One region of the Rhizobium sp. AN5 genome, then DNA from elsewhere that is predicted to be linked to it. Evidence: predicted binding sites of a transcription regulator. Region 1 holds the regulator's gene; each other region holds the start of a gene.

Region 1 (7,777 bases):
TTTTTGATTTGCCCGATATCGCACCGTGCTCTTGAGGCACGACGAGGGAACTCTAATGAACACATCGATCCTTTTGCTGATACTGGTGTTGATCGGCATCGGCAGTTATCTGCTCGGAAGCCGCCGCGCCGTTGCTTTGTCTGGTGGGCGTCCCGCCAGCATGCATTCCCGTGCCGGTTATCACGGTTCCTACGCTGTCGTCTGGGCGGTGCTGCCTGCAGCGCTCATTCTCTGTATCTGGCTTGTTATCAGCCCGCTGATCGTTACCTCTGCGGTGCGCGGCGAATTTCCCGAAGATGTGCGCTCCCAATCCGAAGCGCAGCAGAGCCTGACCTACGGCATGGTAACGTCCATCGCCCGCGGTCTTCAGCGTCTGACGCAGGAAGAAACCGCAAAGGTTGATGCGGATACGGCTGCGGTAAGATCTCTTCTGGCATCGAAGGGCGTGGCAATTGCCGGCGAACCCCAGCGTTTCATGGTCGATGCCGCCCAGACGCTGAATGCGATGACCGCCACCAGCCGCCTGGGCATGATCGCCACCGTGCTGCTGGCCGCATTCGCCGGTGCCGCTTATGCACTGCGTTCAATCGCGCCGCGTTTTCGGGCGCGCAACAGGGTGGAGCGGGTCATTCTCGCGGCTCTGGTCGTTGCGTCGTCCATCGCCATCCTGACGACTATCGGCATCGTCCTGTCGATGCTTTCAGAAGCAATCCAGTTCTTTACGATGGTTCCGGCGCACCAGTTCTTCTTCGGAACGGTGTGGGATCCGCGTTTTGCCGCTGCCGGTGCGACCGACTCCTCCGGCCAGTTCGGCCTGATCCCGCTGCTCGCCGGCACGCTCTATATCGGTTTCGTCGCCATGCTGGTCGCCGTTCCGGTCGGGCTGTTTTCGGCGATCTATATGTCGGAATATGCGACGCCGCGCCTTCGCTCGATTGTAAAGCCGCTGCTCGAGGTGCTCGCGGGCATCCCGACGATCGTCTACGGCTTCTTCGCGTTGACGACCGTTGGTCCTTTCCTGCGAGACATTTCCACGCAGATCAGCGGTCTTGCGACAGGCAACTACGCTAACTTCATCCAGGCGCAGAGCGTCATCACCGCCGGCTTCGTCATGGGCATCATGCTGATCCCTTACGTTTCGTCGCTGTCTGACGACATCATCACCGCCGTGCCGCGTTCGCTGCGCGATGGCTCTCTCGGTCTCGGCGCCACGCGCTCTGAAACCATCAAGAAGGTCATCCTTCCCGCCGCTCTTCCCGGCATCGTCGGCGCCGTGCTGATGACGGCGTCGCGTGCGATTGGCGAGACCATGATCGTGGTTCTTGCGGCTGGCGTCGCTGCCCGCCTGCAGCTCAACCCCTTCGAACCCATGACAACAGTGACGGTCAAGATCGTCAGCCAGCTGACGGGTGACCTTGAGTTTACCTCGCCGCAAACGCTGGTGGCCTTCGCGCTGGGCATAACTCTTTTCGCAATCACGCTTTGCCTGAATATCTACGCGCTTTACATCGTGCGCAAATACCGGGAGCAATATGAATGACCGACATCGTTTCCCCGGCGGCCGGTGCTGCCGCCGTGAACAAGGCCACGCGCCGTGATATCGGCATCAAGCGTCGCTATGCTGCTGAACGCCGATTCCGCGCCTATGGATTGGCAGCAATCTCGTTCGGCCTCATCTTCCTCTTTCTGCTGCTCTGGTCGGTCGTATCCAAGGGTCACACCGCCTTCCAGCAGACGATGATTACCGTTCCGGTCGAGTTTTCCGAACTTATCATCGATCCGAAGAACGAGCGCGCAACCAATCCCGCAAAGCTGATGACGGCCAACTACCCCGTCCTCGCCCGTGATGCGGTTGCCAAGGTTCTCGGCGTCGCGCCGACGGATAAGGCCGGTCTTCGCGCCGTCAACGTCATGATCTCCGACAGCGTACGCACCCAGCTGCGTGATATCGTCGTCGCCGATCCTGCCGTCATCGGCACCACGCGCAGCGTCACGCTTCTGGCGTCGGGCGATGTCGACAGCGCCTTCAAGGGCCAGGTCGACATGTCGGTGGATGAAGCAAACCGCCGTATCTCGAACCAGCAGCTCGGCTGGATGAACCAGCTCGTGGAAAGCGGACAGCTTGGCAAGCATTTCAATACCGGCATCTTCGTCAACGGCGCTTCGAGCCGTCCGGAAGCCGCGGGTGTTGGCGTTGCGCTGATCGGCTCGTTCTACATGATGCTGATCGTGCTGGTGCTGTCGCTGCCGATCGGTGTTGCGGCCTCCATCTATCTGGAGGAATTTGCCCCCAAGAACCGGTTGACGGACCTTATCGAGGTCAACATCAACAATCTGGCGGCTGTTCCCTCCATTGTTTACGGTCTGCTTGGTCTCTCCGTCTTCATCAACTTCATGGGCTTTCCACGCTCGGCCTCGCTGGTCGGCGGCCTCGTCCTGACGCTGATGACCCTGCCGACTATCATCATCGCGACCCGCGCTGCATTGAAGGCCGTGCCGCCGTCGATCCGCGCCGCCGCACTCGGTCTTGGCGCTTCCAAGATGCAGACGATTTTCCATCACGTCCTGCCGCTGGCAATGCCTGGCATTCTGACCGGCACCATCATCGGTCTCGCCCACGCACTGGGCGAAACGGCGCCGCTGCTTCTGATCGGCATGGTGGCATTCGTCGCGAACTATCCGACAACGCCTATGGATCCGTCCACGGCCCTGCCGGTGCAGATTTACATGTGGGCGAACGAAGCTGAGCGTGCCTTTGTCGAACGGACATCTGGCGCTATCATCATCCTGCTTCTGTTCCTCATTCTCATGAATGTTGGCGCAATCCTGTTGCGTCGCCGCTTTGAGCGGCGCTGGTAGAGGGAGCTAGAGCAATGAACATGTTGTCGGAAGCAGCAGTTGAAAAGGCGCTGGACAAGAAAATGAATGAAGTCTCATACAAGATGATCGGCAAGGACGTTTCGGTTTATTACGGCGAAAAGCGCGCGCTTTACGACGTGAACCTCAATGTCCGCGAAAACACGGTGACTGCACTTATCGGCCCGTCCGGTTGCGGTAAATCCACTTTCCTGCGCACCTTGAACCGTATGAACGACACGATCGACGGTTGCCGGGTCACCGGCAAGATCACGCTCGATACCGACGATATCTACGATCAGCAGATCGACGTCGTGGAACTGCGTGCCCGCGTCGGCATGGTGTTCCAGAAGCCGAACCCGTTTCCGAAGACGATTTATGAGAACATCGCCTACGGCCCGCGTATCCACGGTCTCGCCCGCAACAAGGCGGATATGGACCAGATCGTCGAGCATAGCCTGCAGAAAGCGGGTCTCTGGAACGAAGTGAAGGACCGTTTGCTGGAATCCGGCACGGGCCTCTCCGGTGGCCAGCAGCAGCGTCTGTGCATCGCACGCGCGGTTGCCGTCAGCCCGGAAGTGATCCTGATGGACGAGCCGTGCTCGGCGCTGGATCCGATCGCGACTGCTAAGGTCGAGGAACTGATCCACGAACTGCGCACCAACTACACCATCGTCATCGTCACGCACTCCATGCAGCAGGCGGCGCGCGTTTCCCAGCGTACGGCCATGTTCCATCTTGGTCATCTTGTCGAAGAAAACGAAACCGACAAGATGTTCACCAATCCGGACGACCAGCGCACGCAGGACTACATCATGGGCCGCTTCGGCTGATCCCCGGCCGGTGCTTTATCGTAACCGTACAAGACTGGTGCCTCTGCCGTGCCCCGCTGTTGGGCACGCGCATGCAGGCCAAGCCGGAGGAATAGACCATGACACAGACAACGACCCATTCGCATATCCTGTCTGCCTATGACGACGAACTGAAGTTTCTGACGCGCCGCATCGCCGAAATGGGCGGTCTTGCCGAGCAGATGTGCGGTGACGCCGTGCGCGCGCTCGTCAATTCCGATGCGGCGCTCGCGCAGAAAGTCATTTCGGACGACACAATTCTCGACCACGCTGAGCGCGAAATCGGCGACAAGGCGATCGTAACCATCGCCAAGCGTCAGCCGATGGCGGCAGACCTTCGCGAGATCATCGGCACCCTGCGTATCGCCGCCGATCTCGAACGCGTCGGCGATCTTGGCAAGAACACGGCCAAGCGCGTCATCGCTGTCGCCGGCACCGGCGTTCCGCGCAAGCTCGCCCGCGGCATCGAGCATCTGTCCGACCTGGCGCTGGTGCAGCTCAAGGAAGTCCTTGACGTCTATTCCACGCGTTCCGCCGAAAAGGCCAATGCGATCCGTGAGCGCGACGAGGAAATCGATGCCATGTACACGTCGCTCTTCCGCGAGCTTCTGACCTACATGATGGAAGACCCGCGCAACATCACCACCTGCACGCATCTTCTGTTCTGCGCCAAGAACATCGAGCGTATCGGCGATCATGCGACGAATATCGCAGAGACGATCTATTACATGACCACCGGCAGCCAGCCGGAGGGCGAGCGTCCGAAAGACGACAGTTCCAACACGCTTGGTTCGGTGACCGAGTAACAGACAAGCAGAAGCTTGCGGAGTTCAGCATATGGTGCCCAAGATTGCAGTTGTGGAAGACGAGGAAGCATTGAGCGTCCTGCTTCGTTACAATCTCGAGGCTGAGGGATACGACGTCGACACGATACCCCGTGGCGACGAGGCGGAAATCAGGCTGCAGGAGCGCATTCCGGATCTTCTCATCCTGGACTGGATGTTGCCCGGTGTCTCCGGTATCGAACTGTGCCGGCGCTTGAGAATGCGGCCGGAAACAGAACGCCTGCCCATCATCATGCTGACGGCGCGTGGCGAAGAGAGCGAACGGGTTCGCGGTCTCGCTACCGGCGCTGACGATTATGTCGTCAAGCCGTTCTCGACGCCGGAACTCATGGCCCGGGTCAAGGCCATGTTGCGCCGGGCCCGTCCGGAGGTTCTTTCGTCGGTGCTGAAATGCGGCGATATCGAACTGGACCGCGAGACCCATCGCGTTCACCGCAAAAGCCGCGAAGTGCGCCTCGGCCCGACGGAATTCCGCTTGCTGGAATTCCTGATGACGTCGCCGGGTCGGGTGTTTTCCCGCTCGCAATTGCTGGATGGCGTCTGGGGTCACGATATCTATGTCGATGAGCGCACTGTCGATGTGCATGTCGGACGTCTGCGCAAGGCCCTGAATTTCTCGCACATGCAAGATGTCATCCGCACGGTGCGTGGTGCGGGATATTCGATGGAAGCTTGAGCGAAGCGGAACCAGATAGTTTAGCTGGCGAAGTAGTGCACCAAAAAATCAGGAAGCCCGAAATCTGAAACGGTTTCGGGCTTTTTCTATATGAATACCCGCCCAACTCGATGCCATTGTCCGTTTTGACCCGAGAGATCGGCGGCGCGTTGAAATCCGGATTGAAGGGTCACGCCCAATAGTAAGGGTAACGGGTGCGTCGTGCTATCAAGCCAACCCCGGAGCCTGTTTGGTTTTTACCATAAAAAAACGGGCCCGAAGGCCCGTAATTTTTGAGTGCTGAATGCGTGCCGCAACACTCAAGCTTTGCGGCGCTCGCTCACCGGCTGGTAGGCGAGTTTCGCATGGAACTTGCAATAAGGCGAAGATTCCAGCGCTTCACAACCGCAGAAATGGAAGTCGTCCTTCAGCGGATCGCCAACCGGCCACTTGCAGGTGCGCTCGGTCAGTTCCGTCAGCGTCAGGCGACGGGAAATCGGCGTGACCACGTTCTTGGAAGGAACGTAATCGAGCACCTGCGCGGTCTCGATATCGATCTCCTCGTGCAGCGCCGTTGCCGCGTTCGAACGGGTGAGGATGCGCGCCGGTGCCGCGTTGACGCGACCTGCGAAAGTGGTCGCGCGCGGCGCAGGGGCAGCGGTGCGCTTCGGCGCGGAGCGTGCCGAAGTCACAGGACCGCCAGCCTTGACGCGTCCCGGCAGATTGAGACGATGGACCTTGCCGATCACGGCATTACGGCTGACGCCGCCCAGCTGCGCTGCAATCTGGCTGGCGCTAAGGCCCTCGGACCACAATTTCTTGAGCTTTTCGACTCGTTCGTCTGTCCAGTTCATGCCGCTTCTCCGCTTGTCGCGTGTATTTTCGGCAGAATCCCTCTCCGTCTCGCGGGCATGCCGCAAGCGTGGTTTCTGCCTGATTTTCGGTGACTAGTTCCGCCGCAATGCAGTCTAGTAATTAGCGATTAACCTAGTGCCAGCCCGACTCCGTGGCAAGAGTCGCGGGAATCATCTGGAATCGATTTTCCGGTTTTCCCCAACTTGCTGGCGTATTGAGTCTGAAAGGCAACACCTTGGGGCTGGTTCGCCGCCGCATACTAGTGCTTGAGAAGCCCGGGAAACGCTGACTTTTGTTGACATCGGCAAACGAAGTGACAATAGTGCCCCTGCCGCCGCAAGGCGGCATTTTGATTTTCAGGCGAGGGATAACCCCGCAAGCCTATTGACAACAGTTTGACAGCGCATCTGCGCAAGGAGTGATACAGCCATGGCCGAAGCCGGCGCGCCATTGTTTGATACGTTTTCAAGAGCCCCCTTGCGCTTCGAGCGCGGTGAGGGTGTATGGCTGTTCACGGAAAGCGGCGAGCGATATCTGGATTTTGCGGCCGGTGTTGCTGTCAACTCGCTGGGCCACGCCCATCCTCACCTCGTTGATGCGATCAAGACGCAGGCCGAGAAGGTCTGGCACGTCTCGAACCTTTATGAAGTGCCGGGACAGGAAAAACTCGCCAGGCGCCTGACGGAAGCGACTTTCGCGGACAAGGTATTCTTCACAAATTCAGGCGCGGAAGCCCTGGAATGCGCCATCAAGACTGCCCGCCGTTATCATTATACCAAGGGCCATCCGGAGAAGTTCCGCATCGTGTCCTTCGAAGGCGCTTTCCATGGCCGTACACTTGCGACGATCGCCGCGGGTGGCCAGCAGAAATACCTCGAAGGTTTCGGTCCCAAGGTCGAAGGTTTCGATCAGGTTCCGTTCGGTGATGTCGATGCCCTCAAGGCCGTCATCACGGCTGAGACTGCAGCACTTCTGATCGAGCCCATCCAGGGCGAGGGCGGCATTCGCTCGCCCAGCAAGGAATTCCTGCAAATCCTGCGCGGATTGTGCGACGAGCACGGCCTGCTGCTGATTTTCGATGAGGTTCAGACGGGTGTCGGCCGCACAGGCAAGCTGTTTGCTTATGAACATACCGGTGTTGCGCCCGATATCATGGCAGTCGCCAAGGGTATCGGCGGCGGTTTCCCGCTCGGCGCATGCCTTTCCACGGCAGATGCCGCTTCCGGCATGACGGCGGGCGTGCATGGCACCACCTATGGCGGCAACCCGCTGGCCATGGCAGTCGGCAATGCCGTGCTTGACGTCGTTCTCTCCGAAGGTTTTCTCGAGAAGGTCCGTGACGTCTCGCTGGTCTTCCGGCAGGGGCTGGCCTCGCTCAAGGACCGGTATCCCGACGTGATCGAGGAAATTCGCGGCGAAGGTCTGCTTCTGGGCATCAAGGCGAAGATTCCTTCGGGCGAATTGCTGCAGGCCATGCGCGCAGAGCATCTGCTTGGCGTGCCTGCGGGCGACAATGTCATCCGTCTTCTGCCGCCGCTCGTGACCACGGCTGAAGAGGCCCGTGAGGGTCTTGCACGTATCGACGCGGCTGCCGCCTCCCTGACGGTTGCGAAACAGGCAAAAAGCGCCTGAAAAAATCAAGAGCGGGCCTCTCTTCAGGGGCTCGCAAGCATGGGACAGATTAGAATGGGTTCACCAAAACATTTTCTGGACCT
Region 2 (7,777 bases), on a different contig from region 1:
CGACCTCTACCCCAATGTCGACGTTCCGGTCGTTGTGGTGTCCACCGCTTATCCGGGCGCCACGCCGGAAACGGTGGAGACAGAATTGACGCGCCCGGTCGAGGATGCGCTGAACGCCATCGGCGGTCTGGACGAGATCACGTCAACCTCCTACGAGGGACGCTCTGTCGTCGTCGCAAAATTCAAGCTCGAGGTTAAGAGCGCAACCGCGGCACAGGACGTGCGCGACAAGATCGCCGCCATCGACGCGAATTTCCCGCAAGAGGCCAAAAAGCCGGTCATATCCCGGTTCGATCCCGCCGCCGAACCTATCCTGTCGGTGGCGATAAGCTCGACGTCGCTCGACGTACCCGCACTCACCACCCTTGCCGACCAGAAGGTGCTGCGGCAACTGACGACTGTTCCCGGTGTCGGGCAGGCAACGCTGGTTGGCGCCCGCAAGCGGCAGATCGACATTGTGATCGACGACACCCGCATGCGCGCGCTTGGGATCGGCATCAACGAGGTGGTGAGCGCGCTACGCACCGGCAACAGCAACAGCCCGGCTGGAAGCCTTGTCGATACCGTTTCCGAACGCACGATCCAGGTGCAGGGCCGCATCGCAGAACCGCAGGCGCTGCTGGACATGGTCGTCGCCCGGCGCGGTGGCACAGCCATTTATCTTCGCGACATCGCCGCGCTCTCCGAAGGGGCTGCCGACCCCGAAAACCGTGCCCTCTATAATGGCCAGACTGCGCTGGCGATCGACATCGTCAAGGTTCAGGATGCCAACACGGTTCAGGTCGTCGCGGATGTGAGAAAGCGCCTGGACGCCCTCAATGCCGACCTTGTTCCGCAAAACGTGCAATTGCGAGTCATTACGGACACATCCATTCCCATCCGGGAATCCGTCACGCAGGTGCAGACGACGTTGATAGAAGGGGCGGCACTTGCCGTAGCCATCGTCTTCCTGTTCCTCAATTCCTGGCGCAGCACCGTCATCACCGGACTGACGCTGCCGATTGCAATCATCGGCACGCTGGCGGTCATTGATGTTATGGGCTTCACGCTCAATACACTGAGCCTCCTGGCGCTAACGCTTTCCATCGGCATTCTGGTGGATGACGCCATCGTCGTGCGCGAAAACATCACCCGTCACCTTCACATGGGGAAATCCCATATCCGCGCAGCACTCGACGGCACGAACGAAATCGGACTTGCGGTTATCGCGACAACGGCGACAATCGTGGCGGTCTTCCTACCCGTCGCTTTCATGGACGGCATCGTCGGCCGGTTCTTCTACGAATTCGGCATCACCGTTTCAGCTGCCGTGCTGATCTCGCTTTTCGTCGCCTTCACGCTCGATCCGATGCTGTCGAGCGTCTGGTACGATCCGGATGCGCAACCCAACGCCCGGCGCGGGCCGGTGGGCCGGCTGATCGCCCGTTTCGATCACGCCTTCGAATGGCTCGCCGATCAATATCGGCACGTGATCGGCTGGACATTGCGCCACCGGCTCGTCACCCTGCTCGTCACATCAGGCATTTTTGTCGGTAGCCTGCTCATGGTGCCGTTGGTCGGTGCGGAGTTCGTCCCGAATACGGATGAAGGCCGCTTCCAGATCAATGTCACGGCACCGGTAGGCTCCTCGCTGGATTACACCACGGAGAAAGTGCGGCAGGTCGAGAAGGCACTCCAGGAATTCCCGGAGGTCGAGATGCTCTATTCCACCGTCAATACCGGCGGCACCGTCGGTAAACATCGCGCCGCCGTTTTGGTGGGACTGGTCCCGCTGGAGATGCGCACCCGAACTCCGGTCACGCTGGCCGATCCAATCCGCAAGCGCCTGTCGGCCATATCGGGCATAGAGGTCGCGATCCTGCAAAACGGTCTCGGCGGTGGCGAAAGCCCCGCACAGCTCAGCATTCTTGGCGACGACCGGGCGATCCTTGAAAAGATCGCCGACGGTCTGATGGAAGACATGAAAAAAATCCCCGGCCTCGTGGATGTGACCTCAAGCACCCGCGACGTGACCTCCGTCCTTTCGGTACGCCTGAAACGCGAGGCGGCAAGCGATCTCGGCATTTCCCGATCCGATCTTGCCGCAGCGCTCTCGCCGCTCATCGCCGGTGAGGACGTGTCGAAATGGACGGATGCGGGCGGTAACAGCTACGACATCGTCGTGCGCCTGCCCGGCGAGCGGCGTGCCGACACGACAAGGATCAGTGAGTTGATGATCGCCACCGGCAGCACGGGATCCAACGGCTCGCCCCTGATGGTACGTCTGGATCAGGTCGCCGATATCACCACCGTGGAAGCACCCGCCGAAATCCGCCGCATCGACAATCGCCGCGAGGTGCTGGTTTCGGCCAACATATCAGGACGAGCGCTTGGCGAAGTGTCAGACGTGTTGAAGACCCTCACCGCCGCCCGCGACCTGCCGGACGGCTACCGTATCCGCTTCGGCGGCGACGCCGAAACCATGGAGGAGACGGTCGGCCACATGGTCACCGCGCTCGCAATGGCGGTCATCTTTATCTACATCGTGCTCGCCTCGCAATTCGGCAGCTTCCTGCAACCGCTCGCCATCATGGCGTCGCTGCCGCTGTCTCTCATCGGCGTCCTCGTCGGGCTCTTGGTTGCCGGCAGCACGATCAACATGTTCTCGCTGATAGGCTTCATCATGCTGATGGGCCTCGTTACCAAAAACGGCATCCTGCTTGTCGATTTCGCCAACCGCGAAAGGAAGCGTGGACTTCCACTCAACGAAGCGCTGGCAAGCGCCGGCATCATCCGCTTCCGCCCGATCATCATGACGACGCTTGCAATGATCTTCGGCATGATTCCGCTCGGGCTGGCCGTGGGCGGTGGCGGGGCGCAGCGCGCGCCAATGGCGCACGCAGTAATCGGCGGCCTCATCAGCTCCACCCTGCTCACCCTGATCGTCGTGCCGACAATCCTGTCTTACATCGACAGCATCACCCGGCGTTTCGCCCGCCTGCTACCGAAGGCACCGGACGAGATGGGAGAGGCCGGATCGGTCGAACGACCAGCATCACCATCCTAGGTTCGCGTTAGGACTTTTCCTCGGTCAGGCGTTTCCTCTTCCCCCTCGGGCGGAAGTCGACCAGAAGCGATTTCAGTTCGATCTCCCGGACGCGCCTTGCTGCCTCGTCCGGGCGAACCCATTCCAGAAGGCGTTCGCCGCGCTCCTTGAAACTCGTTTCCTCCCCGGTGATCTCGATCTGGAAGACATCGACAACGCAGGGAACGACATCGCCACTGTCGAGCATCTTGAGATAGGTGTAGCGGCCAACGGCGTCCTTCCTCACGCGGCCACGAACGCCCGCTTCCTCCCACGCTTCGATCGCGGCAGCCTCATGCGGCTTCTTGCGTTTCATCGGCCAGCCGCGCGGAATGATCCAGCGTGCGCTGGTGCGAGAGGTGACGACGAGGATTTCGATCTCTTCACCGCTTCCGGTATAACGGAAGCATAAGGCGGCATATTGCTGCCGGAAAGAGCCGGTGAACAGCTTTTCGGGAACAGCAGCAAGTTGCTGGAGCAATGTCAGGGAACGCGCCGGACGGGCTTTCCGGCTTTTCTTCGTGGATTTCATATCCGTTGATACTGCCGATTTTCCGGGTTGCATCAATGCCCCGCGTGCATTTATGACAGTTTTATGACAATCACCGCCCCACAACTAATAAAGCGCCATTGAGGGCCAATTCGCATGATGAGCATTTTTCGCAAGCTGATGCCGCGCGAGGACCGTTTCTTCGACATGTTTAGCAAACATTCGGAAACGGTCGTCAAAGCCGCCGCAGCTCTGGACCACCTTCTGAGCGGCGTCGACGTCGAGAAAAACTGCGACCTTATCGTCGCCCTCGAAGACCAGGCGGATGATATTACCCGCGACGTTCTGCTTGCGGTGCGCCGCAGCTTCATAACGCCCTTTGATCGTGGCGATATCAAGGACCTCATCCAGTCCATGGATGACGCCATCGACATGATGCACAAGACCGTCAAGACGATCCGGCTGTTCGAGCAAACCGAATTCGACCCGCTGATGCGCGAGATGGGCCACGAGATCGTGCGTGCGGCAAGCCTCGTCGCCGAAGCCATCCCGCTTCTGGAAAAGGTCGGCACCAATGCCCAGCGCCTGTCGGTGATTGCCGAAGAGGTCACCCGCGTTGAAGGGCGCTCCGACGAGCTTCATGACCAGGGCCTGAAGGACCTCTTCCGGCGCCATGGTGCGACCGGCAATGCCATGGCCTATATGATCGGCAGCGAGATCTACGGCGAACTCGAAAAGGTCGTCGACCGCTTCGAGGACGTGGCGAACGAGATCAGCGGCATCGTTATCGAGAACGTCTGATGGATGTAGCGCTCGCACTGCCGCTGCTTGTCGGCCTTATCGCCATCGCGCTGTTCTTCGATTTTCTGAACGGTCTCCACGACGCCGCAAATTCCATCGCCACCATCGTCTCCACCCGTGTATTGCGCCCGCAATACGCGGTGGCATGGGCGGCCTTTTTCAATTTCATCGCCTTCCTGTTCTTCGGCCTGCATGTGGCCGAAACGCTCGGCACCGGCATCATCGATCCGGCCATCGTTTCCCCGCAGGTCATCTTCGCGGCATTGATGGGCGCCATCGTCTGGAATATCGTCACCTGGATTTTCGGCATTCCCTCCAGCTCGTCACATGCCTTGATCGGCGGTCTCGTCGGTGCGGGCTTTGCGAAGGTCGGTTTCAACTCCATCGTCTGGTCGGGTCTTCTGAAAACCGTGGGCGCGATCTTCATGTCGCCGGCCATCGGCTTTTTCCTGGCACTGCTGCTGGTGCTTGCCGTCTCCTGGCTATTCGTGCGCCAGACACCCTTCGCCGTGGATCGCACCTTCCGCATCATGCAGTTCATTTCCGCCTCGCTCTATTCGCTCGGCCACGGCGGCAATGATGCACAGAAGACCATGGGCATCATCGCCGTGCTGCTGTTCAGCCAGGGGCATCTTGGAGAGAGCTTCTACGTGCCGTTCTGGGTGGTGATCTCGTGCCAGTCGGCGATGGCGCTCGGCACGCTGTTCGGCGGCTGGCGCATCGTGCACACCATGGGGTCAAAAATCACCAGGCTGAACCCGATGCAGGGGTTTTGCGCCGAAACCGGCGGTGCGCTGACACTTTTCGGCGCGACGTGGCTCGGCATTCCGGTGTCCACCACCCACACGATCACCGGCGCCATCATCGGCGTCGGTGCCGCGCGTCGCGTCTCGGCGGTGCGTTGGGGCCTTGCGGGCAATATCGTCATTGCCTGGGTCGTGACCATGCCGGCCGCTGCCCTGATATCCGCATCTGTCTATGGTCTTACATCGCTGTTCGGCTGAGACAGAGACCCGTCCTCTCTGCCAAAGCTCCCGGAACAAAAGCCACCCTGTGGTTGTTGATCCGGGAGACAACAGGCGACAAGGCGGATCGCGGATCATGGCACGGCAGGTTTTCTGGAAGGGCTATCTGAAGCTGTCGCTGGTGACGGCCGCAGTTTCGCTGACTCCTGCCACAACCGAAAGCAACAAATACCGCTTCCACGTTCTCAACCGCAAAACCGGCAATCGCGTCGAAAGCCGCTATGTCGACAGCGTTACCCACAAGCCGGTGGCCGCAAAGAACCAGGTAAAGGGGTTTCCCCGCGGCGAAGACGATTATGTGTTGCTGGAGGATGACGAGATCGATGCGGTCGCGCTCGAAAGCACCCGCACCATCGACATCCAGACCTTCGTACCCACAGGCTCTATCGACTGGATATGGTACGACCGGCCGCACTTCCTACGCCCGGAAGACAAGATCGGCACGGAAGCCTTCAGCGTGATCCGGGAAGCCATGCGGGCAAACGGCGTTGTCGGCATTGCGCGGCTTGTTCTCTATCGCCGCGAAAGAGCGGTTCTGCTGGAACCGTCTGGCAAGGGCATCATTCTGTGGACCCTGCACTATGGCGAGGAAGTGCGCAAAAGCATCGACGCGCTGGACCCGAAGATGAAAATCGAAAAGCCGCTGCTGGACGCGATGGAAAAACGCATCGGCAAACAGATGACGGGATGGAAACCGGCGCTGGTGCAGGATCCGATCCAGAAAAAGATCAGCGCTTTGCTGAAAACCAAGAGCAAGACCGTCTCTTCCCCGGAAAAGAAGACCGGCACGAAAACCCGGACAGGCGGCAACGTCATCAACATCATGGATGCCTTGAAGAAAAGCCTTGCCTCGGACAAGAAAGGCTGACGCTCATCGGGCCTTTTTCGGCAGGGGTCGCGCGGCAGCGAAAAAGCCGTCCCATGGATCCTTCTTCAGGGCAGAAAGGCGCGCGCCGATATTGCTGACCGTGAAGTGTGCCGGACCTATCTCATCTGAGAGTTCCGCCCATTCGATCGGCGCTGAAATGGCGGCTCCGGGTCGGGCACGTGTGGAATATGGCGCAACAGCCGTATTGCCCCTGCCATTACGCAGATAGTCGAGGAAGATGCGGCCCTGGCGTTTCGCTTTGGTTGCCACCGCAAGATATTTCTCCGGCTCCGCCTTGGCCATGTCATCCGCCATGGCCTTTGCAAAGGCCTTCAAGGCTGGCCATCCCGCTTCCGGTTTCAAGGGTGCCACGACATGCAACCCCTTTCCGCCGGAGGTTTTCACGAAAGCGGCCAGACCGGCATCTTCGAAACGCCGCTTCAGTTCCAGTGCCGCATCGATTACCTCCTGCCATGACACGTCCTCGCCGGGGTCTATATCCATGGTGATCATGTCGGGCTTTTCCCAGTTCGCGGTTGTCGCCCCCCATGGGTGGATTTCAAGCGCAGCGGACTGGACCAGGGCCATCATGCCATCGAAATCCGTAATCCGGATCAGCGGTTCCCCGCCCTTGTCCTTCGGATCCTTGATCTGTTCTATCGCCTTGTTCACACCGCGCCAGGCGTGTTTCTGGAAGAAACGCTGACCATCGATCCCTTCAGGACAACGCAGCAGCGCCAGAGGCCGGTTGACGACAAAGGGGGCCATATAGCGCCAGACCTGCGTGTAATAATCGGCAAGCCCTTCCTTGGTCACGCCGTCGTCCGGCCAGTAAAGCCGTTCCGGATGGGTGAACTTGATCTTTGACTGCGGCGTCCCTTGTTCCGACACTGCTTTATCCTCGCGTTCGATTTCGTCCGCCGGCTTGTCTTCCCGCAAGCCCCGGAATGATGCATGGCGCAGATTGCCATCTCCGGACCAGGCACGAAACTCCACTTCTGCAACCAGTTCCGGCTTGACGAAATAGAGGTCGCGGCGCGCAAGTGCCGTGAGCTTTTCGCCGAAAGGGCTATCATCGATGCCCAGCGGTTTCAGGCGGCCAAGCAGCATTTCGGCAACATCAGCGGTATAGCCGGTGCCGACGCGGCCGACATGACGCAGCTTGCCTTCCTCATAAACGCCGAGCGCCAGCGAGCCGATGGCATGGTCCGAAGCGGATGACAGCGTGTAGCCGCCGATGACGAACTCCTGCCGCATCGAGCACTTGGATTTCACCCAGTTTCCCTTGCGGCCCGAGACATATTTGCTGTCCTTGACCTTGGAGATAACGCCCTCGAGGCTGAGGCGGCAGGCATGATCGAGAACAAGCCCGCCGCTTTCCTCGAAATGTTCGCTGTAGCGAAGATGCGGGTTGCTGGCGGGCAGCAGCTTTTCCAGTAGCGCCTTGCGATCCGTCAGCGCCGCCCCGCGCAAATCCGTGCCATCCAGATACAGGAGATCGAAGGCATAAAAAACGAAGCGGTCGCTGC
Region 3 (7,777 bases), 1.2 Mb from region 1:
GCGCACGCACAGCGTCCGGAGCCCGCCTTCCGCAGCGGCATTGGGGTAGGGCGAAAGCCCTGCCTGTCCCGGCGGATTGCCCTGTTGGTCGAAGGCGTCGGGATAACGTGTCACATCGGGGGCCGTCGGCTGGCGCGCTTCCGTTTCCGGAATGGCGCTGCAGCCATTGGCGTCAAGGGCGGCGAGAATGCGCTGGCGTCTGATGTCGCCATCATCGCTGCCCTGGGCAGCCATGGCATCGTCGCGATCACGGATGATGGCATCGCGTTCGCTCTGCGCATCCGCCATCGCGTCGCTGATCTCCGCGCAGAGTTCGGCATTCGGGCTGCCATAAACGGTGACGCTTGCGGATGAACAGCCGTAACGGCGCAGATCGTTCCTGATCCTGCGGATCTCGATGTTCTGGCGGGTGAGCGCATTGGCGTAACGCCGTACCTCGGCGGTGTTGCCGATGACACGCGGCGGTTCGCGCAGCTGCGCATAAAGCGTATCGCAGACCTGATCCGCGAAAGCAGCGGCCGGGGCGATGAAAACAAGGGGAAGCAGGAGGCCGATAATGCTGCGGCGCCGGGTCAATGGTGCGATCCGTTCGATGTCCCCGGCCGGTGGCGAGGGTGTTATGCTTCGGGAAATCCGTGTTTCAGGAAGATAACATAAGCTGTTGCCGCAATGCGGCAACAGCATGTTCAAAACTGCGTTAATGCGCCTTCATCACACCGAAGGGTGCGATGCCTGCACGACGGCAAAGGCCGCCATGTTGACAACGCCGCGGGAGGTGACGCTGGGCGACAGGATGTGGGCGGGAAGTGCCGTGCCAAGCAGGATGGGGCCGACATGCAGGCCCTCCGTCAGCGTGCGGGTGACGCCGAGCGTGATGTTTGCGGCATCGAGGTTCGGGAAGACCAGCAGGTTCGCTTCGCCGGTCAGCACGCTGTTGGGCATGGCGCGCTTGCGCAGCGCTTCCGAAAGTGCCGAGCCGCCCTGCATTTCGCCGTCCACTTCCAGTTCGGGTGCCGCTGCCTGCACGATCTTCAGGGCGCGGCGCATCTTGCGGGCGCTTTCCGAATCGCGCGAGCCGAAATTGGAGTGGCTGGCGAGCGCGATCTTCGGCGTGATGCCGAAGCGGCGGATTTCCTTTGCCGCGAGAATGGCCATTTCAGCCACTTCTTCGGAGGTCGGATCGTTGTTGACGAAGGTGTCGGTAAGGAACAGCGCGCCCTGCTGGGTGATGAGCAGGCTGAGGCCTGCGAACGAGCGAACGCTCTCCTGCTTGCCGATGATCTGGTTCACGTCGCGCAGGTGCCGGTCGTAACGGCCTTCCAGACCGCAGATCAGCGCATCCGCCTCACCACGCTTCACCGACAGCGCGCCGATGACCGTGGAGTTGGTGCGCACGATGGTGCGGGCCGCCTCCGGGTTGATGCCGGCGCGGCCGACGAGGGCGAAATAATCATCGACGTAATCGCGGTAACGCGGATCGTCTTCCGGATTGACCACGGCAAAATCGGTATTCGGGCGGATACGCAGGCCGAAGCGCTTCAGGCGCGTTTCGATGATCTGCGGGCGGCCGATGAGGATCGGGATGCCGGTGCCTTCTTCCAGAAGCACCTGGGCGGCGCGCAGCACGCGCTCGTCTTCGCCTTCAGCGAAGATAATGCGCTTCTTTTCGGCGACCTTGGCGGCGTTGAAGACCGGTTTCATGATGAAGCCGGAGCGCCAGACGAAGCGGTTCAACTGGTCGAGATAGGCTTCGAAATCGCTGATCGGCCGGGCGGCGACACCGCTTGCGGCGGCAGCACGGGCAACGGCCGGTGCGATGCGCAGGATGAGACGCGGATCGAAAGGCGAGGGAATGAGGTAGTTCGGGCCGAAGATCGGCGTTTCGCCGCTATAGGCCTTGGCGGCGACTTCCGAGACTTCCTCGCGGGCAAGCTCGGCGATGGCCTGCACGGCGGCCATCTTCATTTCCTCGTTGATCGTGGTTGCGCCGCAATCCAGCGCGCCGCGGAAGATATAGGGGAAGCACAGCACGTTGTTGACCTGGTTCGGGAAATCCGAACGGCCGGTGCAGATCATCGCATCCGGGCGGGCAGCACGGGCCACTTCCGGCATGATTTCCGGATTGGGGTTGGCAAGTGCCAGGATCAGCGGATTTTCCGCCATGCGCTCCAAAAGTTCCGGCTTCAGCACGCCTGCCGCCGAAAGGCCGAGGAAGACATCGGCGCCGTCGATGGAGTCGGCCAGAACCCGCTTGTCGGTCTTCTGCGCGTAGACTTCCTTCCACTCGTCCATCAGCGTGTTACGGCCCTCATAGACGAGACCCTCGATATCGTGGACCCAGATGTTGTCCTTGTTCGCGCCCATGGCGACAAGCAGGTTGAGGCAGGCGAGGGCCGCCGCACCGGCGCCGGAGGCAACGATCTTGACGCTCGAAAGCGATTTTCCGGCCAGTTCCAGCGCGTTGGTGACGGCGGCGGCGACGATGATCGCCGTGCCGTGCTGGTCGTCGTGGAAGACGGGGATGTTCATCTTCTCGCGCAGCTGGCGCTCCACCTCGAAACATTCGGGCGCCTTGATGTCTTCAAGGTTGATGCCGCCGAAGGTGGGTTCCAGCGCTGCGATGGTGGAGACCATGTCGTTTATGCCGGGCGCATCGATCTCGATATCGAAAACGTCGATGCCGGCGAATTTCTTGAAGAGGACGGCCTTGCCCTCCATAACAGGCTTGGACGCAAGCGGGCCGATATTGCCAAGGCCAAGCACTGCCGTACCGTTGGAAATCACTGCAACGAGATTGGCGCGGGCGGTATATTCCGCTGCCATTTCCGGATTTTCATGGATGGCGAGGCAGGGGGCGGCGACACCCGGCGAGTAGGCAAGCGCCAGATCGCGCTGGTTGCCAAGGGGCTTGGTAGCCTGGATTTCCAGCTTGCCGGGGCGCGGGTAGCGGTGGAAAAAGAGCGCCTGTTCCTCGATGTCGGCCTTTGCCGTGTTGGCGGGCGTGTTGTTCTTATCGTGAGAGGTCATGTCTTCCACCGTCATGTCTGGTTCAATTCCGGCCCTCTGAATACAACAAACTTTCCCATGGTACAGCCGTTATTTGCCGCCCCCTCATGCAAATGCGGGCATGGCTTATTCGCGTTTTCGTGATGCCATCAGTCATATTCCATATAAAAACCGGCCATTGTCATGTTGCTGCAACACGAGTCTGGTTCTGAGAGGGAAGAAAGCCGCAGGGACGCAACCGAACAAGGGGATTAAATCCGTGGCCGGTCAAATTGAAACCAGACAGTTCAGAACGCTTTTCATTTCGGATGTCCATCTCGGTTCCAAGGCGGCCAAGACGGATTTTTTGCTCGACTTCCTGAAACATCACGAGGCCGATACGATCATCCTGGTCGGTGACATCATCGACGGCTGGCGCCTGCGCCGCAGCTGGTACTGGCCGCAGGGCTGCAACGACGTGGTGCAGAAGCTGTTGCGCAAGGCCCGCAAGGGAACACGCATCGTTTATATTCCCGGCAACCACGATGAGTTCCTGCGCGAGTTCCCGGGCATGCATTTCGGCGGCATTGAAGTGGCCGAGCGCATGATCCACGAGGCGGGCGACGGCAAGAAGTATCTGGTCATCCATGGCGACGAGTTCGACGTGGTGGTGCGCAACGCCCGCCTTCTCGCCTATCTCGGCGACTGGGCCTATGACGCGGCGATTGCAATCAACATCGCCATTGCTGCGGTGCGCCGCCGCATCGGCCTGCCTTACTGGTCGTTTTCTGCCTGGGCGAAGCTGCAGGTCAAACACGCCGTCAACTTCATCGGCGAATTCCAGCGTGTGGTCGCCGACGAGGCGCGCCGCAACAATGTCGAAGGCGTTATCTGTGGCCACATTCACCATGCGGTGATGGAAGACATGGATGGCATCCGCTACATCAACACCGGCGACTGGGTGGAGAGCTGCACGGCGATTGCCGAAAATGCCGATGGCACTTTCGAGCTGATCACCTGGATGCAGACAAGCGATGTCCCTGAACGCACATCGGATGAGATGGAACCGGTTGATATTCCGGGGCTGATTGGCAAGCACGCGGCCTGATTGGGGTTGGTTCAACAGGCAGGGCGATCCCTAAGCGCGGGATGGTTCAGCTCTCTGTCGTCATCCTTGGGCTTGTCCCAAGGATCTGCAACCGATTGATTTCGCGCGACGTGTATAGATCCTCGGGACAAGCCCGAGGATGACGTCGAGTGTGAGGCAAGGTTGGTCATACAGTTTACGTGATACTGCAAAGATTATTGCGATGTTCGGCGTAGTGCTTTCACACGAAACCCGAACGACGGCTCTTATCCCCACAACTCCGGCTGCGGCGGATAAACCAGCGAACCCTCGTAAACGAGGCCCGGCTGCCGATCCTGCTTGAGAATAAGCGGGCCGTCGAGATCGGAGAAGGCGGCTCCCTGGGCGGCCAGAACGGCGGGGGCCATGCCGAGCGAGGTGCCGAGCATGCAGCCGACCATGATGATGAAGCCTAGCCGCTCCGCCTCTGCCTTCATGACAAGTGCTTCCGTGAGACCGCCAGTCTTGTCCAGCTTGATGTTGATCGCATCGTAACGGTCGCGCAGGTCGGCGAGGTCCCTGGTGGAATGCACGCTTTCATCGGCGCAGATGGGGACCGGGTGGTCGATGCGGGCCAGGATGGCGTCCTTGCCGGCGGGAAGCGGCTGTTCGATGAGCGCGATGTTCAGTTCCGCTGCAAGTTTCAGATAATATTCGATATTATCGTCGTTCCAGCCCTCATTGGCGTCGATGATGATACGCGCGTCAGGTGCTGCGGTGCGCACGGCCCGCAGGCGCGCCTCGTCATCCGCCGTTCCGGTCTTGATCTTCAGCAGCGGGCGGCCAGCGTTTTCCGCCGTTTTCGCCGCCATGGTCTCGGGGTCGGCAAGCGAGATGGTATAGGCGGTAACGAGCGGTTTTGCCGCGTGTCCGAGACTATGTTCGGCAGCACTTTTGCCACTCATCTTGGCTTCGAGGTCCCATAGTGCGCAATCCACTGCGTTGCGGGCGGCGCCGGGTTTCATCACCTGCTGCAATTCCTGCCGTGTCAGGCCGCCGGCAATCTGCTCAGCCATTGCTTCGATATCGGCGATAACGCCTTCGATGCTTTCGCCATAACGCGGATAGGGCACACATTCGCCAATGCCGGTAAAGGAACCATCGCGGATGGTGCACGTTACGACATCCGCATGCGTCCGGGTGCCGCGTGAAATAGTGAAGCTGCCAGCAACGGTGAAACGTTCTGTTGTGGCTTGAAGGTAACGGGGCATGTTTTTTCACTTCCTAACAGGCGTTAAAAGACACATGACGCCAAATTTATCGCGAATTGTCGGCTGTCACTGTGGCTTGCCGAAGGCCAAACCGTTATGAAACCTTTAAGAATCTCGTGACGGCTGCACTCGCTCGGAGCATTATGCAAGAACAGGATATACGGCAACAGGCGAACCCGGCCGCAATCACCGAAGACGGCGCCGTCTCCGGCGGCGGCCAGCGGTATGCCTTGACCGGTTCCTGGCGCAACAGCAATCTTTCCGGCATTTTTGCAAGCCTCGAAAACATCGAGAAAAGCGGGCCTGCCGGTCCGGTGGAGATCGATCTTTCCACGGTGGAGGCAATCGACACAACCGGCGCCTGGGTCATCCGGCGATTGCGCGAAGATATGGAAGCGAAGGGCGTTACCGTCACGCTTACCGGCAACGAGCGAATCGAGGATCTGATCGGCCAATTGCCGGATAAAGCGGCGATGGAGGGCGAGCCTGCCGCCAAGGTGGGACTTGCCGAACGCATTTTCGCGCCGATCGGCCAGGCTGTCGTCCAGAATGGCGCGGATTTCCTCGCGGGCATGTATATTCTCGGTTCCGCCGTGCGCGGCGCGCAGATGAAGCTCGGGCGCGGACGCGGCGTATCGCCGGCGGCCATCGTCAACCAGATTGACCATATGGGCGTGCGCGCCGTGCCGATCATCATGCTGATGTCGTTTTTGATCGGCGCCATCATCGCCCAGCAGGGCGCCTTCCAGCTGCGTTATTTCGGCGCGGAAGTTTTCGTCGTCGATCTCGTCGGCATTCTGCAATTGCGTGAAATCGGCGTGCTTCTGACCGCGATCATGATCGCCGGTCGCTCCGGCAGTGCGATCACGGCGGAAATCGGCTCGATGAAGATGCGCGAGGAAATCGACGCGCTGAAGGTGATTGGTCTCAACCCTGTCGGCGTGCTGGTGTTTCCCCGTCTCGTGGCGCTGACAATCGCACTGCCGCTTCTGACCATCCTTGCCAATTTCGCCGCACTTTTCGGCGCCGCCATCGTCACGCTTCTCTATTCCGGCATCACCTTCGAAGTGTTCCTGTCGCGTCTGCACGGCGCGGTCGAGGAATCGACCATAGCAGCCGGCATGATCAAGGCACCGTTCATGGCGCTGATCATCGGCATCGTTGCGGCGGTTGAGGGTATGAAAGTTGGCGGTTCGGCGGAATCGCTCGGCAAACACGTCACGTCGTCGGTGGTCAAATCGATCTTCGTCGTCATTCTGGTGGATGGCCTTTTTGCCATCTTCTACGCAGCCATCGATTTTTAAGGAGGGCGCGTTGGAAACTTTGGACCAGAAGCCGCAAGAGACAAAAACTGCAAAGGACGGCCGTGAGACGGTTCTTTCCGTCGAGGGCGTGACTGTCGGTTTCAACGGCAGGAACGTGCTTGAGAATCTCGATCTGGACGTTTATCGCGGTGAAATCCTTGGCTTCATCGGCCCATCCGGCGCGGGTAAATCCGTCCTGATGCGTGCGATCTTGAGGCTTCTGCCACGTCAGGCGGGCGCAATCCGCATTCTCGGTACCGACTACGACAAGGCCAGCGAAGACGACCGCATGATGCTCGACCAGCGGCTCGGCGTGCTGTTCCAGCAGGGGGCGCTGTTTTCCGGCCTGACGGTGAAGGAAAACATCCAGCTGCCGATGCGGGAATATCTGGACCTGCCGAAAAAGCTGATGGACGAGCTTGCCTATCTCAAGATCGAGATGGTGGGCCTGAAGCCCGATGCGGGCGACAAATACCCGTCGGAGCTTTCCGGCGGCATGATCAAGCGTGCGGCGCTTGCGCGCGCGCTGTCGCTCGATCCCGACCTTGTCTTCCTCGATGAGCCGACATCCGGCCTCGATCCCATCGGGGCGGCGGAATTTGATATGCTGATCGCGCGCTTGCGCGATTCGCTCGGTTTGACCGTGTATATGGTGACGCACGACCTCGACAGCCTGTTCTCCGTCTGCGACCGCATTGCGGTGCTCGGGCAGAAGAAGGTGCTGGTGGAAGGGACCTTGCAGGACATGTTTGCCTGTGACGACCCCTGGGTGCAGTCCTATTTCCGTGGCAAACGGGCGCGCTCTGTCGTTCTTCCGGACGACAGACACGAAAATCCGGTGGAGTAACAAGAAGCATGGAAACCAAGGCGAACTACACCATAGTCGGAATTTTCACGCTGATCGTGATCGCCGCCGCATTCGGCTTCGTTTACTGGATGGCGGAATTCGGCCGGGGTGGACCGACGGCGCAACTCGTGGTGCGTATTCCCGGCTCGGCAAACGGCCTTTCCGTTGGCTCTCCGGTGCGCTTCAACGGCATTCCTGTCGGCACGGTGCGCGGTCTTGCGATCGACCGTGACGATCCGGCCTATTCCATCGCCTTTACCGAAGTGCAGGCGGACGCGCCGGTTTTCCCGTCCACCCGCGCGGT
Region 4 (7,777 bases), 2.6 Mb from region 1:
GTCACGGATCAGAACGGATCCCACAATAATATCGTCTTCCAGAACGATACGGGCGTTGGAAAGGGCGTGCTCGGTCATGGGTCAGCATCTTTCTTTGGCGGCTGGCCAAGCGGGTGCCAGCGATGAACGATAAATGGTGCGCCGCGCGTTTCCTCAACGAACAAAGCGAGGCCGGAAATGGTGAGAGGCTGGTCGACGAACTCGGAAAACCGGGTCGAAAGCACATCCTGGACAGCGGGCGCGTCGCTTTCGTCGATGCGGCCCGTCAGCGTCATATGAAAGCGGAAGTCGTCCATGACATGCGGATAACCCCAGAGCGACAGATTTTGCCGCTGGCTTTCCGTCAGGTTTTGCGGGCGCCGGCGGGCAATGTCGGTCTCGGACAGGGGCGCGCGAAACCGGTCGAAATGGTCGACGATCTCAGCGGCAAAATCCTGCAGCGGCTGGTAGGTGCGATCCGGAACGAGCGCGAAAAACGGCCCGAGTGCGCCGATGACAACACGCGGAATATCGAAGACGGATTGGCTGGCCGCAAACTGTTCGAGGGCGGCGACGAGATCCGCTTCGCTGTATTTTTCGGCAAGCTCGAAGGGGGCTTTCAGCGTCGCGTGGAAACCGTAACGGCGCGGCTCTTCCGTCATCTCCGCATAGGCGGCATGGTCATCATGTTGGGCGCCGGAAAACGCATTGCGTCCCAGCCAGCGCGACGCCGCTTCAGTCAGTGGATGATCTTTAGCCGGAGAAAAATAGATGGCGTAGCGCACGGCAAGCACTCTTCGGTATCATGGAAAACCTGGATGAAAAGCTATTTGGCGTGACTCGCCCGCTTCCCGCAAGGTCAGGAGTGCGAGGTAATCGCTTTCCGTGACAGAATGATGATGCCCCAGGAAAAAAAGCGCTTGAAACGCCGCGTGTCTCTCGAATGTCCGGAAGACGGATGCTGGCACATTGAAGGGATGTGTCGGGCTTTTGCAAAAAGGTTCCGGTTTTGCGCAGGTCTCAGGGAGCGGGATAGCGAAACCCCGCCTCTGTTTCATCACTTAGTGCTGGGTTTTCCCGATCAGACGCGACCGCAGGGAATTCGAGATGTGGTCGAACAGGAAAACCACGAAGAGAATGAGAAGGACCATATAAGCGACCTTGTCCCAGTCGGCATTGGTACCCATCGCTTCCAGCAGTTTCAAACCGATGCCGCCAGCGCCAACCGCACCGATGATCGTGGCGGAACGGGTATTGCTTTCCCAGAAATAAAGCGACTGGGAAATAAAGACCGGCAGGACCTGCGGAAGCACGCCGAAACGATTGACGGCAATGGGGGAAGCGCCAACCGATTTGACGCCCTCGCGCTGCTTGTCGTCAACATTCTCCAGCGCCTCGGCATAGACCTTGCCGAGCGCGCCGGTATCGGTGAAGAAGATCGCGGCAATGCCGGGGATCGGTCCCGGGCCGAAGCTGCGGGTAAAGAACAGCGCCCAGATCAGCATGTCGATCGAGCGGAGGAAGTCGAACAGACGCTTCATGCCCCAGTTGGCGGCCCTGTTGGCGGTGATATTGCGTGCGGCGAGAAAGGCGAGCGGCAGGGCAACGAGCGTGCCGAACAGCGTGCCCACAAAGGCCATCACCAGCGTCTGCATCAGCTTGGAAAGAATATCGGCGTGCTGCCAGACACCATTGTCGAGGAAATCATCGACCATGTGGCTGATGTTGGAGCGCGTGGGATCGAGCCTTTCCCCCCACAGCGCCAGCGCGGCAAGGTCGCCGTAGCCCTTGCCCCAGAATTCCGATTTGGTATCGAACAGGAAGTTCGCCCACCCGAGGAACCGCCGCTGCACGTAAACCTGACTGGTGCGGATTTCCGCCTGTCCGGCAAAACCGTAATGCACGAGAACCTTGTTGCCGTCCTGCGTGATCTCTTGCGGCAGGACCTCAGGCGCCAGAGCCTTGTCGCCATTGATGACGACGGGATAGTTCTTGCCGTCGACATAGACGTCCACCCGGGTCGGCGTTACGTCGAGACGGTTTTGCGTGCCCGCATAAACAACGCTGTAGCCACCATCCGGCAAGGGTTGCAGCCAGTCAATCGGCGCATCGGTGGGATATTGCATGCGGCTTGACCACTGGGGGTTCACCTTGCCGTCTTCGAAACGAAGGCGTGGCTGGGCCCGCCAGGAATACCAGTCCTGAATGTAGCTCGAAGCGCGATCCCATCGGCCCTGCATGAAAGCGGGGCCGACATTGAAGAAGAAAAAGCAGGCGGTGAGATAGACGAGGACGGCGACAATACCGGTCAGCAGGCCGTATCGCTGCATGAAACCGCGATTGAAAATTGCGGGATGTGCGGCCGTCAGCCTCTCGCGGTCTGCGGTATTGAGAATGAAGCTGGACGACATCAGGCCGCTCCCCGTCCGAATTCGAAGGATTGATGGCCGATCAGCCTGCGGCGCAACCAGCTGGAAAACTGGTCGACAGCGATGATGGTGATCAGCAGCAGGATGATGATGGCATAGGTCTTGGAGGCGTGATCGTTACCGATCGACAGCCGGAAGACCTCGCCAATGCCGCCACCACCAACGGCGCCGATGATGGTCGAGGCGCGCACGTTGATTTCGGCACGCAGCAAGGCGTAGGATACGAAATTGGGCAGGACCTGCGGCACGATGGCAAAGCGCACCCGCTCCAGCCAGTTGGCACCCGCGGCACGGAGACCTTCATCCGCCTTCATGTCGGCATTTTCCACGACTTCGAAGAATAGCTTCCCCAGAGCCCCGATGGTGTGCACGGAAATCGCGATGATCGCCGCGATCGGCCCGATCGATAAGATCGCAGTCAGCAATCCGGCGACGACGATCTCCGGAAAGGCGCGCAGGATCTCCATTACCCGGCGTACCACCCAGCGCACGAGGCCGGCACCGATAAGGTTGGTGGAGGCAAAGAAGCACAGCACAAAGGCGAAGGTCGTGCCTATTATCGTCGAGACCAGCGCGATGTTGAGCGTGATGATCAGCTGATAGATGAAATGCGGTATGTAGAAACCGTTGGTGATGTAAACGCGATCCGCGACATAGTTGTATTTCAGCGAACCGTTGTCATAGGGCGACGGCAGGTCGAACATCGCCCGGAAGACCTCCAGGGGACTATCCGGCACGAATGTTTTCATGAAGTCGAAAAAATATGGCAGGCGCTCGAAGAACTTGCCCGAATTGGCCTCATTGGCGAAATTCAGTGAGGCGGCAAGGACGATGAGGAATATAACGAGCGACATAACGGTATAAATCCGCCGTGTCCTAAGCTGCTGTTGATAATGACGCATCACCGTTCGGGACGATGCGCTCAATCCCTCGGGCGTGAGGGTACCATGTTGCAGTGTGGTCGCCATGCCGCTTTCCTTTATTGGCAAAAGCGGCGATGCCGCAAGGCACCGCCGCTTCTGGATATGATCTGAGGATCAGCCGCCGATAACGGACTTACGGGCGTCGATGATCGTCTGGTAGAAAGCCGGGTCGACCTTGATGTAGGCAGTGTTCTTGCCCTGGGTGTAACCCTGGAAGCAGGCGAGATCCTTCTTCGGCAGTTCCATGAAGAAGTCTTCGACCTTCTGCTTCATGCTGTCACCGATCTTGTTGGCAACGAGAAGCGGACCGTTCGGGATCAGCGGGGACTTCCAGACCTGAACGATATCGTCCATGTCGAGGTTGCCCTTCTTGACCATCTGGTGAAGGTTGCCGCCGGAGTAGCCTTCTTCCCACTTGCCGACGCCCGAACCGAATGTCGTGCCGACGTCGAACTTTTTATCGAGAACGGCGAGAACAAGGTTCTCATGGCCGCCGCCGAAGCCGGTTTCGGAGAAATATTCCTTGACCGGAACGCCGGTTTCCTTCGGGATCGATACGTTCGGGACGAGGAAGCCGGAGGTGGAGTCAGGGTCGGCGAAGCCGATCTTCTTGCCCTTGGCGTCAGCCAGAGACTTGATGCCGCTGTCCTTGCGGGCAACCATGATCGTGTAGTAGCCGCTGGAACCGTCAGAGCCGGTATAGGTCAGGATCGGATCGACGGCCTTGGGATCGGCAATGGCGATCTTGGCGTAGGAAGAAGCGCCCATGGAGGCAATGTCGATGGTGCCGCCGAGCAGGCCCTGGATAACGCCGTTATAGTCCGGCGACGGGAAAACCTGAACTTCGGAAACGCCGGTTGCAGCCTTGAGGCCATCGGCAACGCACTTCGTGTTGCGGATCTGGTCGGCTTCATTTTCCGAACCGTCGAGACCGATACGTAGGACCTTGACGTCCTGAGCCATGGCCGAACCGGCCAGAACGCCAAGGGCGACTGCCGAAAGAAGGATTTTCTTCAACATGGACTTTCTCCTGTTTCCCGGCGAGCCGGAGTTTGTTGTGAAGTATCGGCCCTTGACGCGGGCGCAAACGATGCTGAGCGGTTCCTCAGAGCCCGGCGAGAGCCAGCGGTTCGGGACCGGCAGATTGCTGAACCGGACGCGCGGCAAGCTGCGCGCCGGGAATATTGATGCTGGTCGAGGTCATGGTCTCGTCGATGCCGGCGCCGTGTGAATCCGTGCCGTAAATCTCCGTGACCGCCGCCGCCGTCAGTTCGGCGGGCGTTCCGTCGAAAACGACTCGACCCTGCGACATGCCGATGATGCGTTCGCAATAATTGCGCGCCGTATCCAGCGTATGCAGATTGGTGATGACGGTGATGCCTTCACGCTCGTTGATGTCGCGCAGGGCGTCCATGACGATCTTGGCGTTCAGGGGATCGAGAGAGGCGATCGGCTCGTCTGCGAGAACCATCTTCGGAGACTGCATTAGTGCCCGGGCGATAGCGACGCGCTGCTGCTGGCCGCCGGAAAGCGTGCCCGCCGCCTGCATGGCTACGTGCTCGATGCCGAGCCGCTCGAGGGCGGCAATCGCCATCAGGCGCTCTTCATCCGTGAAGATGTTGAAAAGGCTGAGCACGGTCGAACGGTGGTTCAGGCGGCCGAGCATGACATTGGTGAGCACGTCGAGACGCGGCACCAGATTGAACTGCTGGAAGATCATCGCGCAGTCGCGCTGCCAGTTACGCAGGGCGGCACCCTTCAGCGACGAGACTTCCGTGTCGTTGAAATGAATGGAACCCGAGGAGGGATCGACGAGGCGGTTGATCATGCGCAGCAGCGTTGACTTTCCTGCGCCAGAACGTCCGATCACGCCAACCATCTGGCCTTGCGGAATTTCCACATTCACGGAATCGACCGCAGTGTGGTTGCCGAAACGGCGCGTGACTTGCTTCAGGTGAAAGCTCATTTCCCCGTCCAATCTTCTTCTGATGGGGTTCGACCTAACAGCGGTGCGTGAAGCGTGAATGTCAGTTTGATGAAGAAAATATTACAGAATGCGCAGATAAGGCGTGCGCGTAGTCGCCTGCGAACCTTTTAGTAGTCGTGCCAAGGGCTTGAAGCCCGCGCTGTGTCTCGCAGACATGGTTAGGGAGACCCCGGAGCATGACCCCGGAATCTGCAGTTTCTTCGGTGTGGGGCGATTTACCCGGCGTATTTCGCCACGAAATCCTCGGCGGCGAGGGTGCGGAAATCGTCCAATGCGCCGCGCAGCGTTGCGTGGTCCCAGTCCCACCATTTGAGATCGTCCATGCGCCGGCCAAGGTCCGCCGGGAAGCGGTTCCTGATCAGCCGGGCGGGTACGCCGCCGACGATGGTATAGGGCGCAACGTCTTTCGACACGACCGCACCGGCCCCGATTACCGCACCGTTTCCGATTGTGACGCCTGGCAGGATGGTCGCGCCATGGCCGATCCAGACATCGTGGCCGATCACCACGCGCTTGGCGCGGCGGGCGGCGAAGAAGTCATTTTCATCTTCGGCGTCGTCCCAATAGCTGCGGGCACGGTAGGTGAAATGGTGAAGTGTGGCGCGCGACATCGGATGATTGGTGGCGTTGATGCGGACGGATGCGGCGATGTTGACGAATTTGCCGATGGTGGCGCACCAGATCGCACCGTCCTGCATGACATAGGAATAGTCGCCCATCTCCACTTCCTCGATGCGGCAGCGTTCCGAAATTTCGGTATAGCGGCCGATCGATGAATTGGTGACGCGGGCACTTTCGTGGACAACAGGTTCGAGACCGACCTTCACACTCATGCCGCTGCCTTCCGGGGGGAGAATTGCGAGACATCCAGAACGCGATCGGCCACGGCTTCCCGCACTTCCTCGTCATGGAAAATACCGAGCAAGGCGGTCCCTTTGCGCTTCTTTTCGGCGATCATCTCCACGACCACCCGTCGGTTGGCGGCATCCAGGGATGCGGTCGGTTCATCGAGAAGCAGGATCGCGTGATCGGTGATGAAACCGCGTGCGATGTTGACGCGCTGCTGCTCGCCGCCGGAAAAGGTTGCTGGCGGCAGCGACCACAGTTCCCGTGGCAGGTTGAGTTTCGAAAGCAGAACGGCTGCCTGCTCGCGGGCCTCTTCCGCGGCAACCTTGCGCGCAAAAAGCGGCTCGGCGACGACGTCGATCGCCGGAACGCGCGGCACGGTGCGCAGAAACTGGCTGACATACCCGATGGTGCGATGGCGAATCTCGAGGATGGTGCGCGGCGAGGCGCTGCCCATGTCGATGACCTGATCCTCGTGGCGGATGAGGATCTGGCCGCTGTCGATGGCATAATTGCCATAGAGCATTTTCAGGATCGAGCTTTTGCCGATGCCGGACGGGCCGCCGAGCACGACACATTCACCGCCGGACACGGAGAAACTGACATCGCGGACAACAGGCAGTTCGATGCCATCGCGAAGATGCATGGTGAAGCTTTTGAAGACTTCCGAAACGATAAGGGGCGTCGGCATGGCGTCAAACCTGCAAAATGGAGGAAACAAGCAATTGCGTGTAGGGTTCGCGCGGATCATCCAGCACCCGGTCTGTCAGACCGTGTTCGATGACGTCACCACCCTTCATCACCATCATGCGATGGGAAAGCAGCCGCGCGACCGCCAGATCATGGGTGACGACGATAACGGCGAGGCCGAGATCGTTGACGAGACCACGCACGAGATCGAGCAGGCGTGCCTGCACCGAGACATCGAGGCCGCCGGTCGGTTCGTCCATGAAGACGAGGCGCGGTGAGGTCACCAGGTTGCGGGCAATCTGCAGACGCTGACGCATGCCGCCGGAAAAGGCGCGCGGCTGGTCGTCAATGCGGTCTGTGCCGATTTCCACCCGCTCCAGCCACTCGCTGGCTGATTGCCGGATATTGCCGTAATGCCGGTTACCGACAGCCATAAGCCGCTCGCCGACATTGGCGCCCGCCGAAACCGCCATGCGCAGTCCATCCGCTGGGTTCTGGTGCACGAAACCCCAGTCTGTCCGCATCAGGAAACGCCGTTCGGCCTCGCCCATATGATAGAGGTCTCGCACCGAGCCATCGCGCATGCGATATTCCACGCTGCCAGCCGTCGGCACGAGCCGTGTGGAAATGCAGTTGAGAAGCGTGGTCTTGCCGGAGCCGGATTCACCGACGATTGCCAGAACCTCGCCCGGATAAAGCTCGAAGGAGACGTTGCGGCAACCGGCGCGGTCGCCGTAATATTTCGAAACGTCCCTGACTTTCAGAAGCGGTGCGTCGCTCATTCTGCGGCCTCCTTCACATCCGCCAGCAAATGGCCCTTGTGGCCATGGGCGCGGCGGTCTTCGCAATGGTCGGTATCGGAGCAGACGAACATCCGCCCGCCCTTGTCGTCCAGCACCACCTCGTCCAGATAGACATTCTCC

Evidence for each region. Region 1 encodes PhoB, which activates phosphate uptake and scavenging genes when phosphate is short. Its sites were predicted from a motif close to TGTCATNNANCTGTCAT; they were not measured.
Region 2: CRP02_RS11275 (DUF47 domain-containing protein) is a predicted target of PhoB. The motif match lies at 3,649-3,665, and genes of this name have one in related genera.
Region 3: CRP02_RS19525 (UDP-2,3-diacylglucosamine diphosphatase) is a predicted target of PhoB. The motif match lies at 3,186-3,202, and genes of this name have one in related genera.
Region 4: phnC (phosphonate ABC transporter ATP-binding protein) is a predicted target of PhoB. The motif match lies at 5,356-5,372, and genes of this name have one in related genera.

Annotation. Positions count from the first base shown of each region.
Region 1 covers NZ_OCMJ01000004.1:191,515-199,291, forward strand. The annotation lists gene pstC (phosphate ABC transporter permease subunit PstC) at 56-1,540, shown strand; gene pstA (phosphate ABC transporter permease PstA) at 1,537-2,859, shown strand; gene pstB (phosphate ABC transporter ATP-binding protein PstB) at 2,874-3,689, shown strand; gene phoU (phosphate signaling complex protein PhoU) at 3,788-4,513, shown strand; gene phoB (phosphate regulon transcriptional regulator PhoB) at 4,545-5,228, shown strand; gene CRP02_RS13205 (GcrA family cell cycle regulator) at 5,528-6,061, opposite strand; gene CRP02_RS13215 (aspartate aminotransferase family protein) at 6,492-7,694, shown strand; gene argF (ornithine carbamoyltransferase) at 7,749-7,777, shown strand, end outside.
Region 2 covers NZ_OCMJ01000003.1:1,709,647-1,717,423, reverse strand. The annotation lists gene CRP02_RS11285 (efflux RND transporter permease subunit) at 1-3,046, shown strand, start outside; gene CRP02_RS11280 (NUDIX hydrolase) at 3,054-3,596, opposite strand; gene CRP02_RS11275 (DUF47 domain-containing protein) at 3,711-4,355, shown strand; gene CRP02_RS11270 (inorganic phosphate transporter) at 4,355-5,359, shown strand; gene CRP02_RS11265 (Ku protein) at 5,457-6,248, shown strand; gene ligD (DNA ligase D) at 6,252-7,777, opposite strand, start outside.
Region 3 covers NZ_OCMJ01000004.1:1,420,205-1,427,981, reverse strand. The annotation lists gene CRP02_RS19535 (DUF2865 domain-containing protein) at 1-576, opposite strand, end outside; gene CRP02_RS19530 (NADP-dependent malic enzyme) at 712-3,027, opposite strand; gene CRP02_RS19525 (UDP-2,3-diacylglucosamine diphosphatase) at 3,257-4,093, shown strand; gene dgcA (N-acetyl-D-Glu racemase DgcA) at 4,339-5,322, opposite strand; gene CRP02_RS19515 (ABC transporter permease) at 5,466-6,626, shown strand; gene CRP02_RS19510 (ABC transporter ATP-binding protein) at 6,637-7,473, shown strand; gene CRP02_RS19505 (MCE family protein) at 7,482-7,777, shown strand, end outside.
Region 4 covers NZ_OCMJ01000004.1:2,825,027-2,832,803, forward strand. The annotation lists gene CRP02_RS26370 (alpha-D-ribose 1-methylphosphonate 5-triphosphate diphosphatase) at 1-78, opposite strand, end outside; gene CRP02_RS26375 (DUF1045 domain-containing protein) at 75-773, opposite strand; gene phnE (phosphonate ABC transporter, permease protein PhnE) at 1,041-2,390, opposite strand; gene phnE (phosphonate ABC transporter, permease protein PhnE) at 2,390-3,376, opposite strand; gene phnD (phosphonate ABC transporter substrate-binding protein) at 3,446-4,351, opposite strand; gene phnC (phosphonate ABC transporter ATP-binding protein) at 4,437-5,297, opposite strand; gene CRP02_RS26400 (DapH/DapD/GlmU-related protein) at 5,534-6,151, opposite strand; gene phnL (phosphonate C-P lyase system protein PhnL) at 6,148-6,855, opposite strand; gene phnK (phosphonate C-P lyase system protein PhnK) at 6,860-7,636, opposite strand; gene CRP02_RS26415 (alpha-D-ribose 1-methylphosphonate 5-phosphate C-P-lyase PhnJ) at 7,633-7,777, opposite strand, start outside.